2 regions of the Staphylococcus sp. Z5-21 genome follow, and region 1 is predicted to be linked to the other one. Evidence: riboswitches for the same ligand, from Rfam matches in the RefSeq annotation. Region 1 holds a riboswitch; the other holds the start of a gene.

Region 1 (6,273 bases):
GTAATAGCACATCAGTACGTCCAAAATGACCATATGCAGCTGTTTGTTTATAAATTGGATGTTTTAAATCAAGCATTTTAATAATTCCGGCAGGTCTTAAATCAAAATGTTTTCTTACAGCTTCTACTAATTCATATTCACTGACTTTACCAGTACCAAATGTATCTATTGAAATTGAAACCGGTTCAGCAACACCAATCGCATACGCTAATTGTACTTCACATTTTTCAGCCAATTGAGCTGCAACAATATTTTTAGCTACATAACGTGCAGCATATGCAGCTGAGCGGTCAACTTTAGTTGGATCCTTACCACTGAAGCATCCACCACCATGACGTGCATATCCACCATATGTGTCCACGATGATTTTTCGACCTGTTAGTCCTGCATCTCCTTGAGGACCGCCGATTACAAATCTACCAGTTGGGTTAATATAAAATTTCGTCTGTTCATCTAATAATGACTCTGGCACTGTTGGATAAATAACGTGTGTTTTAATATCATCTTTAATTTGATCCAATTCAATATCTTCAGCATGTTGCGTAGATAAAACAATAGTATCTATTCGAACTGGTTTATCTTGTTCATCATATTCAACTGTCACTTGAACCTTTCCATCAGGACGCAAGTATTTTAAAATTTCATCTTTACGTACGTCAGATAAGCGTTTAGCTAACTGATGTGATAAGAAAATGGGTAACGGCATATACGTATCTGTTTCATTAGTTGCATAACCAAACATCAAGCCTTGATCTCCTGCACCCGTAGCTTCAATTTCCGCTTCAGAAGCTTCGTCGCGATATTCTAAAGCTGTATCTACACCTTGTGCGATGTCAGAAGATTGTTCGTCAATTGCTGTTAATACAGCCATCGTTTGGCTGTCATAACCGAATTTCGCACGTGTGTAACCTATTTCTTTAATTGTTTCTCTAACTACTTTTGGTATATCAACATAAGTTGTTGTTGAAATTTCTCCTGAAATTAAAGCCATACCTGTGGTTACAGTCGTTTCACAAGCCACACGTGCATTTGGGTCATCTTTTAAAATTTCATCTAAAATCGCATCCGATACTTGGTCAGCAATCTTGTCCGGATGCCCTTCTGTTACAGATTCTGAAGTAAACAATCTTTTATTATATGTCATAATTTGCTCCTTTAGTTTTAAATTACGAAAATTCTCTCTCTGTTGAGCTCATTAAAAAAGGCCTTCTACACTATAGTAAATAGAGAGAAGGCCCTTTATACGTCCATTCGCTCTTATCGTTCAGACGCTATTTGTCTGCAAACGGTTTGGCACCTTTCTTCAATTAAGAAGAGGTTGCTGGGCTTCATTGGGTCCATGTCCCTCCGCCACTCAGGATAAGAGAATCCGTTAATCTATATAGTACCTAATCTAACATATAATGTCAATTTTACATTTATTAATATTTATTTAAAATTCCTTTGAAATTGGTGTGGACTATTAATCTATATATGTTATACTCTGTAATTGTAAAGGCTTACATCAACTAAATAGCGTGGAGGGATCAAGTATGGCGGTAGATACATACACTTATACAAGCAAAATTGAAAGCATTTTAGACAAGCAATCTTCATTATTTCAATTATCTACAACTCAGTTGTATAATAAAATTTTAGAAAATAATGAAGGCGAACTAACGGAATTAGGCGCCATCAATGCAAAAACTGGTAAATATACTGGTCGTTCACCAAAAGATAAGTTTATTGTCACTGAGCCATCTTATAGAGATGACATCGATTGGGGCAACATAAACCAACCTATCGAAGAAGAAAAATTTCTAAATTTATATGATAAAGTATTAAACTATCTTGATAAGAAAGATGAGCTTTATGTTTTTAACGGTTATGCAGGTAGCGATGAAGATTCACAGTTAAAACTCACTGTTGTTAATGAATTGGCTTGGCATAATTTGTTCGCTCAAAACATGTTCATCCGTCCAAGTACAAATGAAGAAGCTCAAGAAATCAAACCAAACTTCACTATTATTTCTGGACCTCACTTCAAAGCAGACCCATCCATAGATGGTACAAATTCAGAAACCTTCATTATCACATCATTTAAACATAAAGTAATCCTAATAGGTGGAACTGAATATGCTGGTGAAATGAAAAAAGGAATCTTCTCCGTAATGAACTACTTACTACCTAAAGATGACATTATGAGTATGCATTGTTCAGCAAATGTTGGCGAAAAAGGCGACGTAGCTCTATTCTTTGGTTTATCAGGTACTGGAAAGACAACACTTTCTGCTGACCCTACACGTAAACTCATCGGTGATGATGAGCATGGATGGAATAATAACGGTATCTTCAACATCGAAGGTGGCTGTTACGCAAAAGCAATTAATCTATCACAGAAAAAAGAACCACAAATTTATGATGCTATTAAATACGGAACAATTCTAGAAAACGTTGTTGTTGATGAAGAAGGCGATGTTGATTTTGACGACAAGCAATACACGGAAAATACTAGAGCTGCATACCCTATTCACCACATTGATAATATTGTGACACCATCTAAAGCAGCGCATCCTAATACAATTATTTTCTTAACTGCAGATGCATTTGGTGTATTACCACCTATTTCAAAATTAACCAAAGACCAAGCGATGTATCATTTTTTAAGTGGTTTCACTGCTAAATTAGCTGGAACAGAACGAGGCGTTACTGAGCCTGAACCATCATTCTCTACTTGTTTTGGTTCCCCATTCTTACCATTAAACGCTAAAGTTTATGCTGATTTATTAGGTAACTTAATAGATAAACATGGCGTTGATGTTTACTTAGTTAACACGGGTTGGACTGGCGGAAAGTATGGCGTTGGACGTCGTATTAGCCTAAATTATACAAGACAAATGGTTAATCAAGCCATTACAGGTAAATTGAGAGATGCAGAATATGTGAAAGATGATATGTTCGGATTAGATATTCCTGTTGAAGTAGAAGATGTCCCTCAAACATTGCTCAATCCTATCAATGCTTGGAGTAAGCCAGAAGCATACAGAACACAAGCTCAAGATTTAATTAATCGTTTTAAATCTAATTTTGAAAAATTTGGAGAAGATGTTGACGAATTAGCCGTCAATGGCGGATTTGAATAATTTAAAATATTAGAAAAGTAGCCATGTAGTCTTCTATTACAATAGAAAACTACATGGCTACTTTTTATTTGTAAATACTTTATATCTATAACATCTTATCTATCATATTGGTTTTTAAGCTTGTTCTGTTCAACATCATCCATCCACTGTTTAATTGCCAGTAGCGTATCTTTGAGCGCAAATGGTCTTGGTACGTGTCCCTCCGACATTTGGTAATAAGTACGAAATGTCGCACCAATCTTTTCAAGTTGTTCCACTAAATAGTAAGCATTATGAATACCTACTTGTTTATCCTTACCCCCATGAACTATAAATATGGGCGGGCTTGTGTTTTTAATTTGAGCGATAGCATCACGTTGTTTATAAGCTTCTATATTCTTTTTAGGATCTCCAATCATACGTTTAAGCATTCCCCTTAAATCAACGCGTTCTTCATACATCAGATTTATGTCTGAGACACCGCCCCAAATAATATAACTCGTCACCGGTAAATCTTGAAATGTTAATAAACCTTGAAGTCCACCTCTAGAAAAACCAATCATGTGAATGGGAATACCAGGGTACTTTTGATTTAACAAACGTATCGCAACTGTAACGTCATGCAGATCCGAACCATAAAACTCATCTTTGCCTTCGCTACCATTATTACCTCTATAATAAGGTCCAAAGACCAATGTATGTTCATCCGCAAATTGCATCAATCTTCCCGTTCTCACCTTACCTACTTGCCCTTTACCACCTCGTAAATATAAAACAATTCTCTGCACTTTTGCATGAGGTGTCATCAGCAGCCCCTTAACATTTAAATGATCTACTCTATAGATTACTTCATCAAATATATGGCTATTTGATTCAACCGGCATTCTCTTTTTATGAATAAAATCCAAGTTCAATCACTCTCTCTAAACATTGTAATATTGCTGGATCTTTCAATAAGTAACTTTTTTTATCTTCTGGAATCTCAGATAATGATTTATACAATAGTGGTCCATCCGTTTCAAAATAATCTGGTTGCTCAGTGATAGCTTCTATCTCCACCATAAAGACATCTTTAGTAAAGGACATTCCAATTTGACGATCAACCTTATATTGCGCTATGTATTCACAGTATTTAATCGTTGCGCCAGTTTCTTCAAAGACTTCTCGTGCTGCAGCAGTTTCACTCGCCTCACCTTTTTCTCTTTTACCACCCGGAAATTCAATACCACGTATTTTATGTTTTGTGAATAACAAGCTACCCTTATATTTAGGGATTATAAGTACATGATTACCGTTGGCATAATCTGCTTTCTTTTTAAATGTTAGGTACACATCGTCATTTTCTTTGTCTTTAAACTTCACATACATCACTCTTCCCCTTATTATGTTAAACTAGCTATGCTAAGATTTTTGTTGGAGGCAAAATTATGAAAACTATATTTCTAGGACTTATCCATATATATCAACGCTTTATATCACCATTAACCCCTGCAACTTGTCGTTTTTATCCAACCTGTTCTGAATATACTAGAGAAGCCATAGTAGTGTATGGTCCCTTCAAAGGCACATGGTTAGGTATTAAAAGAATTTCAAAATGTCACCCGCTTCATAAAGGTGGCTTTGATCCCGTACCGCTAAAGAAAACAAAGCATAAAAAAGATAAAAACATTAACAAATAAAATTCAATATCTTATGATTTACCACTGGAGGCTCAAAATAAATTGAGCCTCCTTTTAATATACCTGCCTGATTAATCATATCTACCTCGTAGTAATAACCTTCTGGTGTAATATCACTAGGATAATCAGCATATTGTGCTAACATCGCTGTAAAATACCTACTTAGGCCATATTCATACATACCACCTATCACGATTTTCACATCTAGAGTATTGAGCATTTTTATCAAATCCATCACTTTATCTATGCCACCCAATCTAAATGGTTTTAACACAACGACATCAATGCCAAAATCATTAATAGCTTGTGAAATAAGTGATTTAGATGTCGCTTTCTCGTCAATCGCAACGGGTGGTAGTTCATTTTTTTCAAAATGTGTTAAATGTTGTAGTGACTTAAAAGGTTCCTCAATATATAATATTTGCGCTTCACTTAGTGTTTTTAATTTATCATAATCTACTTTGCTTAATGATTCATTCGCATCGATGGCTATATCAGGTCGAAAAGCTAATTGTGACACCTTTTCCACATCATCTAAGATATCAGCATTCCATTTAAGCTTTACGCGTTGCGGTTGCGTTTGAACAAGTTGTTGAAAATTTCTTGAAGTCATGCCATTAACTGTCGCGCCATAAGGCACATTCAATGATTCTAAAACATGAAACATTTGATAACAAGCCATCACCAACATGCTACGTGTTGCAGGATAATTAGATAATTGCGTTAATGCATCTTGAATTTCTAAAAAAGAATGAAACGTTTTACCCTGAACCTGTTGAAACCATAGTTTTGAAAAATGTTTTACATCCTCTATTGTTTCATTTGCATACCAATTCGTTTCAAACGCATTGCTTTCACCAAAATATGATTTACCTTTATCTGTTATTAATTCAACGAAAAGCGCTTTGCGCGTATTCATTTTTACTTTAGGGGTAATGACAGGTGTTTTAAATTTTGCATTATAATCATACAAATGCATGTTAACTATTTTCATATGTACTCCTTAGTTAAGATTATAAACGCGTTCTTTGAAGTTTACCAGTTGACGTGTAAGGTAAACGAGATACTCGTTGAAATTGTTTAGGTACTTTATATTTTGCAAGTTTTTCTTTAAAAAACACAGTTAATTGTTCTTCTGCGATATCTTTATTTGCAACATAATACAGATAAGGTACTGAACCCCAAGTATCGTCCTCAACACCGATACACATAGCATCTTCGATATTAGGGAATTGTTTGGCTACAGATTCTATTTCAAATGGGTATATGTTTTCACCACCGCTAATAATTAAATCTTTTCTACGATCGTATATCATGACGTAGCCTTCCTCATCTATTTCCGCTATATCACCAGTTTTAAAATAACCGTCTTCGAATGTATCCATTTTTACTTTAGGAAAAAGATAACCATCCATTACATTTTTACCTTTAATCAATAGTTCTCCATGTCCATCTATATTAGGTGATTTAATTTTAACTTCAACATCATTACT
Region 2 (6,273 bases), 390 kb from region 1:
ATTCTTTTTTCTTTTGCTTATATTCTAATGTTGTAAGTCTACGTTCTCTAGGAACATACGCAATATAATTGAAAATCATTTGTGTGATGCCAGGTGCTCTTTCGAATATTTCAACTTCTATCGTATCTTCAGAATCACTTAGCTCTGGCATACCTATGGTCATTACAATATATTCAAAAGGCGTTAACGTACGATATGATCCTTGAATTTTATTTTCTTTGCCTTTTCTTACATCAATAATCATATAGTTTCCATTTTGTTCAGCATCTACTTGTATTGATTTATTTGTTCTTTCTGTTGTCATAAACCATTGTTTAAGAAAACGTTCATCTGTCCACGCTTGATATAACAATTCTGGTTCAACTTTAAATAATCGTTCAAGACGTATCTCAACATTTTCATTCTCTACATTATATTTAGCCACGATGGATTGTTCACCTACTTTCACTCTTATTTCTATTCTAACGCATTATACAAGACTTCTAAACTATAATCATACGAAATATGAGTGGTTTGTATGATTTTATCAAACTTTCAACAACTTTATTTTATCGTTAATAGTCAGTAAACGTCAAAATTTTGCATTCTTAAATCTTTAACAATTAGGATTAAACTTAATAAAGCATCCTGTACTACGCCGTTAGTCTATACTTAAAAAAGAGAGTCAGAAATCAAATAATACATAAGATTCCGCACTCTCTCAATTTATATTAAACTTAACAATTTTGCATGACGACTGTTAATCATCCATACATATGAAATATTCACTTCACATGATTGTTAGGGTTTATTTCTTGTCCAATCTCGGCAATCTAAAGGCGATAGCAATCAGACCACAAATCCCTAATATCATCGGATAAATCGCATACGGTACCAATTCAAACGGTGATATAGATGCCACACCTGCTGCTGCAATAAGCTGTGGACTATACGGTAATAGTCCTTGGAAACAGCTTGCAAACATATCTAGAATACTTGCTGATTTACGCGGATCTACACCATATTCATCTGAAATGTCTTTAGCTAATGGCCCTGCCATTAATATAGAAATCGTATTATTAGCAGTTGAAATATCGGCCACACTCACTAAGCCAGCAATTCCTAGTTCTGCGCCACGCTTAGATTTCACTCTATTACGCACAAAATTAAGTAACCATGTAATACCACCATTGTGTTGTATCAATGCCACTAGACCACCAATTAATAGTGCAATAATGGCAATATCCTCCATGCCAATAATCCCTTTAGAAATAGAGTTTAATAACCCAATCCAATCAAAGGTACCATAAAATAAACCTATAATTGCCGAAAGTATAATACCGCCAATAAGTACAATAATAACGTTGACGCCGAATAATGCGAGTATGAGTACAAATAAATAAGGTACTACTTTTATAAGATCATAATCGTAGCTCTTAGATGCATCAATTTGTGCTCCATTTGTTAAAAACCAAAGTACAATGACAGTAATTATGGCACCAGGTAACACGATTTTGATGTTCACCTTAAACTTATCACTCATTTTTGTTTTTTGAGTTCTTACCGCAGCTATCGTTGTATCTGAAATCATTGATAAATTATCACCAAACATCGCCCCACCTACGACCGTCGCCATAGTGATGGCTGCAGAGACATCCGTTGCTTGGCTTAGTCCAAAGCCAACAGGCGCTATAGCTGCTACAGTGCCCACGGATGTACCCATAGAAAGTGACACGAACATACATATCACGAATAAACCTACAATGATTAAATTCTCAGGAATCAAAGATAGTCCCAAATTCACTGTAGATTTTACGCCACCCATATCTTCAGTTGTTTGCGAAAACGCTCCTGCTAATAAGAAAATGAGCATCATTAGTATAATATTGGAATGTCCTGCACCCTTAGTAAAAATTTCAACTTTCTTTTGAAATGATTCTTTTCTATTTAATACAAGTCCCACAATTGTCGCTACTAGTATCGCAACATTTAGGGGCATTGTAGTGAAATCGCCGGTAATGATACCAACACCTAAAAACATACCCACAAAAATAATTAAAGGTATCAGTGCCCATGCATTACCTTTCTTTGTCTCCTCCATACAAAACCAACTTTCCTTTAAGTTCAAACAGAACATCAATTTTTCTACCATTAAATAAACTTACTCAAATAAAAAACTCTTTCCAATTGAAGAAAGAGTAAACTTTGTACATTTATTCTTATCTTCTAGCATAAATGATGCTACTGGAATTGGCACACGCATAATCATGTTGCCGAAGTATCCACAGGCCAGTCCCTCCACTTCTCTTGATAAGTTATTTAATTTATTTTTCACAGTACAATATTAAATTAGTTTCGTCAATTACTGTTTTAAATTCTTGCTTAAACTTTAACAAATCTTAACAATTAGCTGATGAGCTAATGACTTCAGTCTTATCATTTATAAATTACTCTGTTGGTCGATTAATCGTAAATGATTGTCCTAATGCAGCATAATCATTTCCAGCTAAACGTGCCACAGGCGCTAATGCTTGTGCATCTATTTTACTATCATCAAAGTAAACTGCCTCATCAATGTGATACATCACAACCTCACCAATGATTAAATCTGATCCTTCTTGAGCATCGCCTAATGTAACGATTTGATTTAGTTTGCATTCCATTCGAATTTTGGCTTGTTCCACACCTGGTACAGGCACGACTTCTGATTTCACACATGTCAACTGCGTTCTTTCTAATTCATTTAGTGTTCTGTCTATAGGTGCAGCCGTTTTATTTATTTGTTCTACAGTCATTTCATCTGTAATATGAACTACAAATGAGCCTGTTTCTTCAATATTTAACGATGTATCTTTGCGCTTTCCTTGTGAACGTGCAGTAGAAATCATAATCATAGGAGGTGCGCTGCATACAACATTAAAAAAACTGAACGGTGCAGCATTTAAATTCCCATCTTTATCCTGTGTTGTCACAAATGCAACTGGTCTTGGAATAACACTACCACTTAGTAATTTATAATTCTGTTGTTTCGTTAATGTGTTTGCGTTATATTGTTTCATCCACATTTATACTCCTTTTAAAAATAATAAAAAAGCGAGACAGAAACCAAACATTGAATTTGATTTCTCAATCTCGCCCATATAACGTCGGCTATATGACTCATTGTAATATTCGCTTATCAAGCTAGAAGTCACAGGGTTTAGATGATACAACTTTAATGTGATTGAATCATCTCCACATTAGCTGTGACGTTTCATATAACCTAGTCTAACTGAGTACCACCTGTCACACCATATACTTGACCTGTTGTATAACTGGATTCTTCAGCTGCCAAGTGTACATATGTGCCTGATAATTCTACAGGTTGACCTGCTCTGCCCAAGACTTCCTTTTGTCCAAAGCTCGGAATTTTAGATTGCGGTTGACCACCAGAAATTTGTAATGGTGACCAAAATGGTCCTGGCGCAACACAATTCACACGAATGCCTTTCGCACCGAGTTCTTCGGATAGACTTTTCGTTAATGAAATAATCGCAGCTTTTGAAGCAGCATAATCATGTAAAATTGGGCTTGGATTGTAACCTTGAACTGAAGAGGTCAGCGTAATGGTTGCACCAGCTTGTAAATAATCTACTGCTTTTTGAACTGTCCAAAATATTGGATAAACATTCGTCTCAAATGTTTCTGAAAACGAAGCTGTGTCAAAACCTTTTATGCTTTCTCTATATTGTTGATGACCGGCGACAATGGTTACATTGTCTAACCCGCCAAGTTCGTTGTAAGCTGTTTCAACTAAATCGTAATTAAATTGTTCATCTCTAATGTCACCTGGAATTAAGACAGCTTTTCTTCCTGCTGCTTCAATGACTTGTTGTACTTCTTCTGCATCTTGTTGTTCTGCTGGAAGATAATTAATTGCTACATCAGCGCCTTCCTTAGCGTAAGCAATAGCTGCTGCTCTGCCTATAGCTGAGTCTCCACCAGTAACTAACATTTTATAATCATTTAAACGACCATAACCAGTATAGGATGTTTCACCACAATCAGGCTTTGGATCTAACTTACTTTGTAAACCTGGAACTGGTTGTTCTTGTTTTGGAAAATCTTTATTTGAAAATTTAGTTCTTGGATCTTGACCTGCCATTAAGAACACTCCTTAAATTATGAACTAGTTATTAAATACCCAACATTTCTATTGTCTAATCATAATTTAAGTATATTGCCTTAATTTTCATTCAATAATTTTTGTACAAAAGTAACAAAATAGTCAGGTACTTTTTCTAAAATACGTTCATCTGGGTCATATTTTGGATGGTGCAAATCATATTCACTATTAGAACCAATAAAGACAAATACACTTGGATACTTATTAGAAAAACCAGAAAAATCTTCGCCAATCGTCAACGGTTTATCCATAACACTGACATTGTATCCAACTTCTTTGGCAATTGCTATTGCATCATTTGTTAATTGCTCATCATTAACCACAGCACCAGGCAAGCGGTGATAAGACGTTTCAATGTCTACGCCAAATACTTCAGCAAGTCCGCTTCCAATGGCTCTTAATCTTTCTTCAATCAGTACACGTTTATCTTCATCAAAACTTCTCACAGTACCTTGCACATAGGCTTCGTCTGCAATAACATTCCATGTATTCCCACATGATACTTCTCCAATTGTAACAACTGCATTATCAAATGCTGATAAATTTCTACTCACAATAGACTGAACACTATTAATCAACTGTCCCAATACAATCATTGGGTCGTTACCTTGTTCTGGTTTAGCAGCATGCGCACCTTTACCTTTAATTTTAAATTCGAAACGGTCTACAGAAGATGTGATAACCCCCGATTTAACCGCAAATTCTCCAATATCTAACGTTGGATAATTATGATAACCTAACACGGCTTTCGCACCGTCAATTGCACCTGTATTAGCAACTTTCACTGCGCCATAGCCCAATTCTTCTGCAGCTTGAAAAATAATGCGCACGCGTCCGTTGAGTTGATTTTCTATTTCTTTTAATCTCACTGCGACCCCTAGCACACTAGCCATATGAATATCATGTCCACATGCATGCATCGCACCTTCATTGGTCGAAGTGAATTCATGTTTCACTTGCTCATCTATTGGTAGTGCATCAATATCTGTTCTAACTGCAACGAATTGATCACCTTGTCCAACCTCTGCAACTAGTCCTGTTTCTAATGGTAAATCTAAAACTTTAATATCATATGATGCTAAGATGCGTTTGATACGTTTTGTTGTTTCATATTCTGCATCTGATAGCTCTGGATATTGATGAAATGTTCTTCTCCAATTTATGTAGTCTTCGTATTGTGGCATTATATGTCACGTCCTTTCCTTTTATTAAACCCTTGAATCAAATAGTATAGTAAACTAACAAGCACAACCCCGGCCGCTAGGTTATTCGTACTTAAAATAATCAACATTGTAAGTACAACGATCGCCCCATGCTTTATTGGAGATACCTTAACAAATGAAATCGTTCTCCTATCAAATGTATTAAGGGAAATCGTTATTAATACAGTTGCTAGCACTGCCATTGGTATTTGACCGATAATATCTCCAAAAACGAATAAGCTAATGAGTAAAAAAGCACCCGTGATCAATGTTGATACCCTCGATGTAGCTCCCATCGTTGCATTAAATCGCGATTGACCCACAAGTGCGCTACCACCATAGCCACCAAATAAAGCGACAATTGTATTGGCAACACCTTGCCCTATCGTTTCTTTATTTTTATCACTTTTAGTGGCAGTAACTGCATCCATCATCCGCGCTGTTAATGTCGTTTGTACAACAGCAACAATTGCCATTGTCACTCCATACATGCTTGAAATACCAACGATATGCATATCATACATTGCATCTGGAAATGACAGCATCGGTACATGAATATGCAATGATGCTAAATGGTGTACATAGACAATATCTGGTTTAAGCCACCATGCACATATCGTTAAAATAATAATCGCAATCAATGGTGCCGGCATAAATCTGATATATCTTTGTGCTAACCAAATAATTAAAAAAGATGCGACCGCTATGACATAGGTCGCGTTTGAAATATTTAGTATATTTTTTAGTTGCGATGTAAATAACAATACACCTAATGCATTCATAAAACCTATAACAACACCTGTGGGAATATAATCTAATAATTTATTGATTCGGCAAATACCCATCAAAATTTGTATTATTCCCATAATTAACGTAGCCAATATTACAGCGGGCATACCGTGGCTAGACATAAGCGGTGCGACAACT

What was found. A riboswitch is a leader RNA that binds a small molecule or an ion and turns the genes downstream of it on or off. The one in region 1 is predicted to bind S-adenosylmethionine.
Region 2: another riboswitch for S-adenosylmethionine. It lies ahead of M1D64_RS02920 (Na+/H+ antiporter NhaC family protein); the one in region 1 lies ahead of metK (methionine adenosyltransferase).

The regions. Positions count from the first base shown of each region.
Region 1 is NZ_CP096462.1:1,017,943-1,024,215, reverse strand. Features, by position in the region: gene metK (methionine adenosyltransferase) at 1-1,144, opposite strand, end outside; SAM riboswitch class I at 1,255-1,366, opposite strand; gene pckA (phosphoenolpyruvate carboxykinase (ATP)) at 1,533-3,122, shown strand; gene M1D64_RS05125 (alpha/beta hydrolase family protein) at 3,218-4,009, opposite strand; gene ytkD (RNA deprotection pyrophosphohydrolase) at 3,993-4,469, opposite strand; gene yidD (membrane protein insertion efficiency factor YidD) at 4,529-4,780, shown strand; gene menC (o-succinylbenzoate synthase) at 4,770-5,774, opposite strand; gene menE (o-succinylbenzoate--CoA ligase) at 5,794-6,273, opposite strand, start outside.
Region 2 is NZ_CP096462.1:627,002-633,274, reverse strand. Features, by position in the region: gene M1D64_RS02925 (SRPBCC family protein) at 1-424, opposite strand, end outside; gene M1D64_RS02920 (Na+/H+ antiporter NhaC family protein) at 788-2,080, opposite strand; SAM riboswitch class I at 2,196-2,296, opposite strand; gene M1D64_RS02915 (flavin reductase family protein) at 2,427-3,038, opposite strand; gene M1D64_RS02910 (SDR family oxidoreductase) at 3,242-4,123, opposite strand; gene M1D64_RS02905 (amidohydrolase) at 4,204-5,328, opposite strand; gene M1D64_RS02900 (SulP family inorganic anion transporter) at 5,328-6,273, opposite strand, start outside.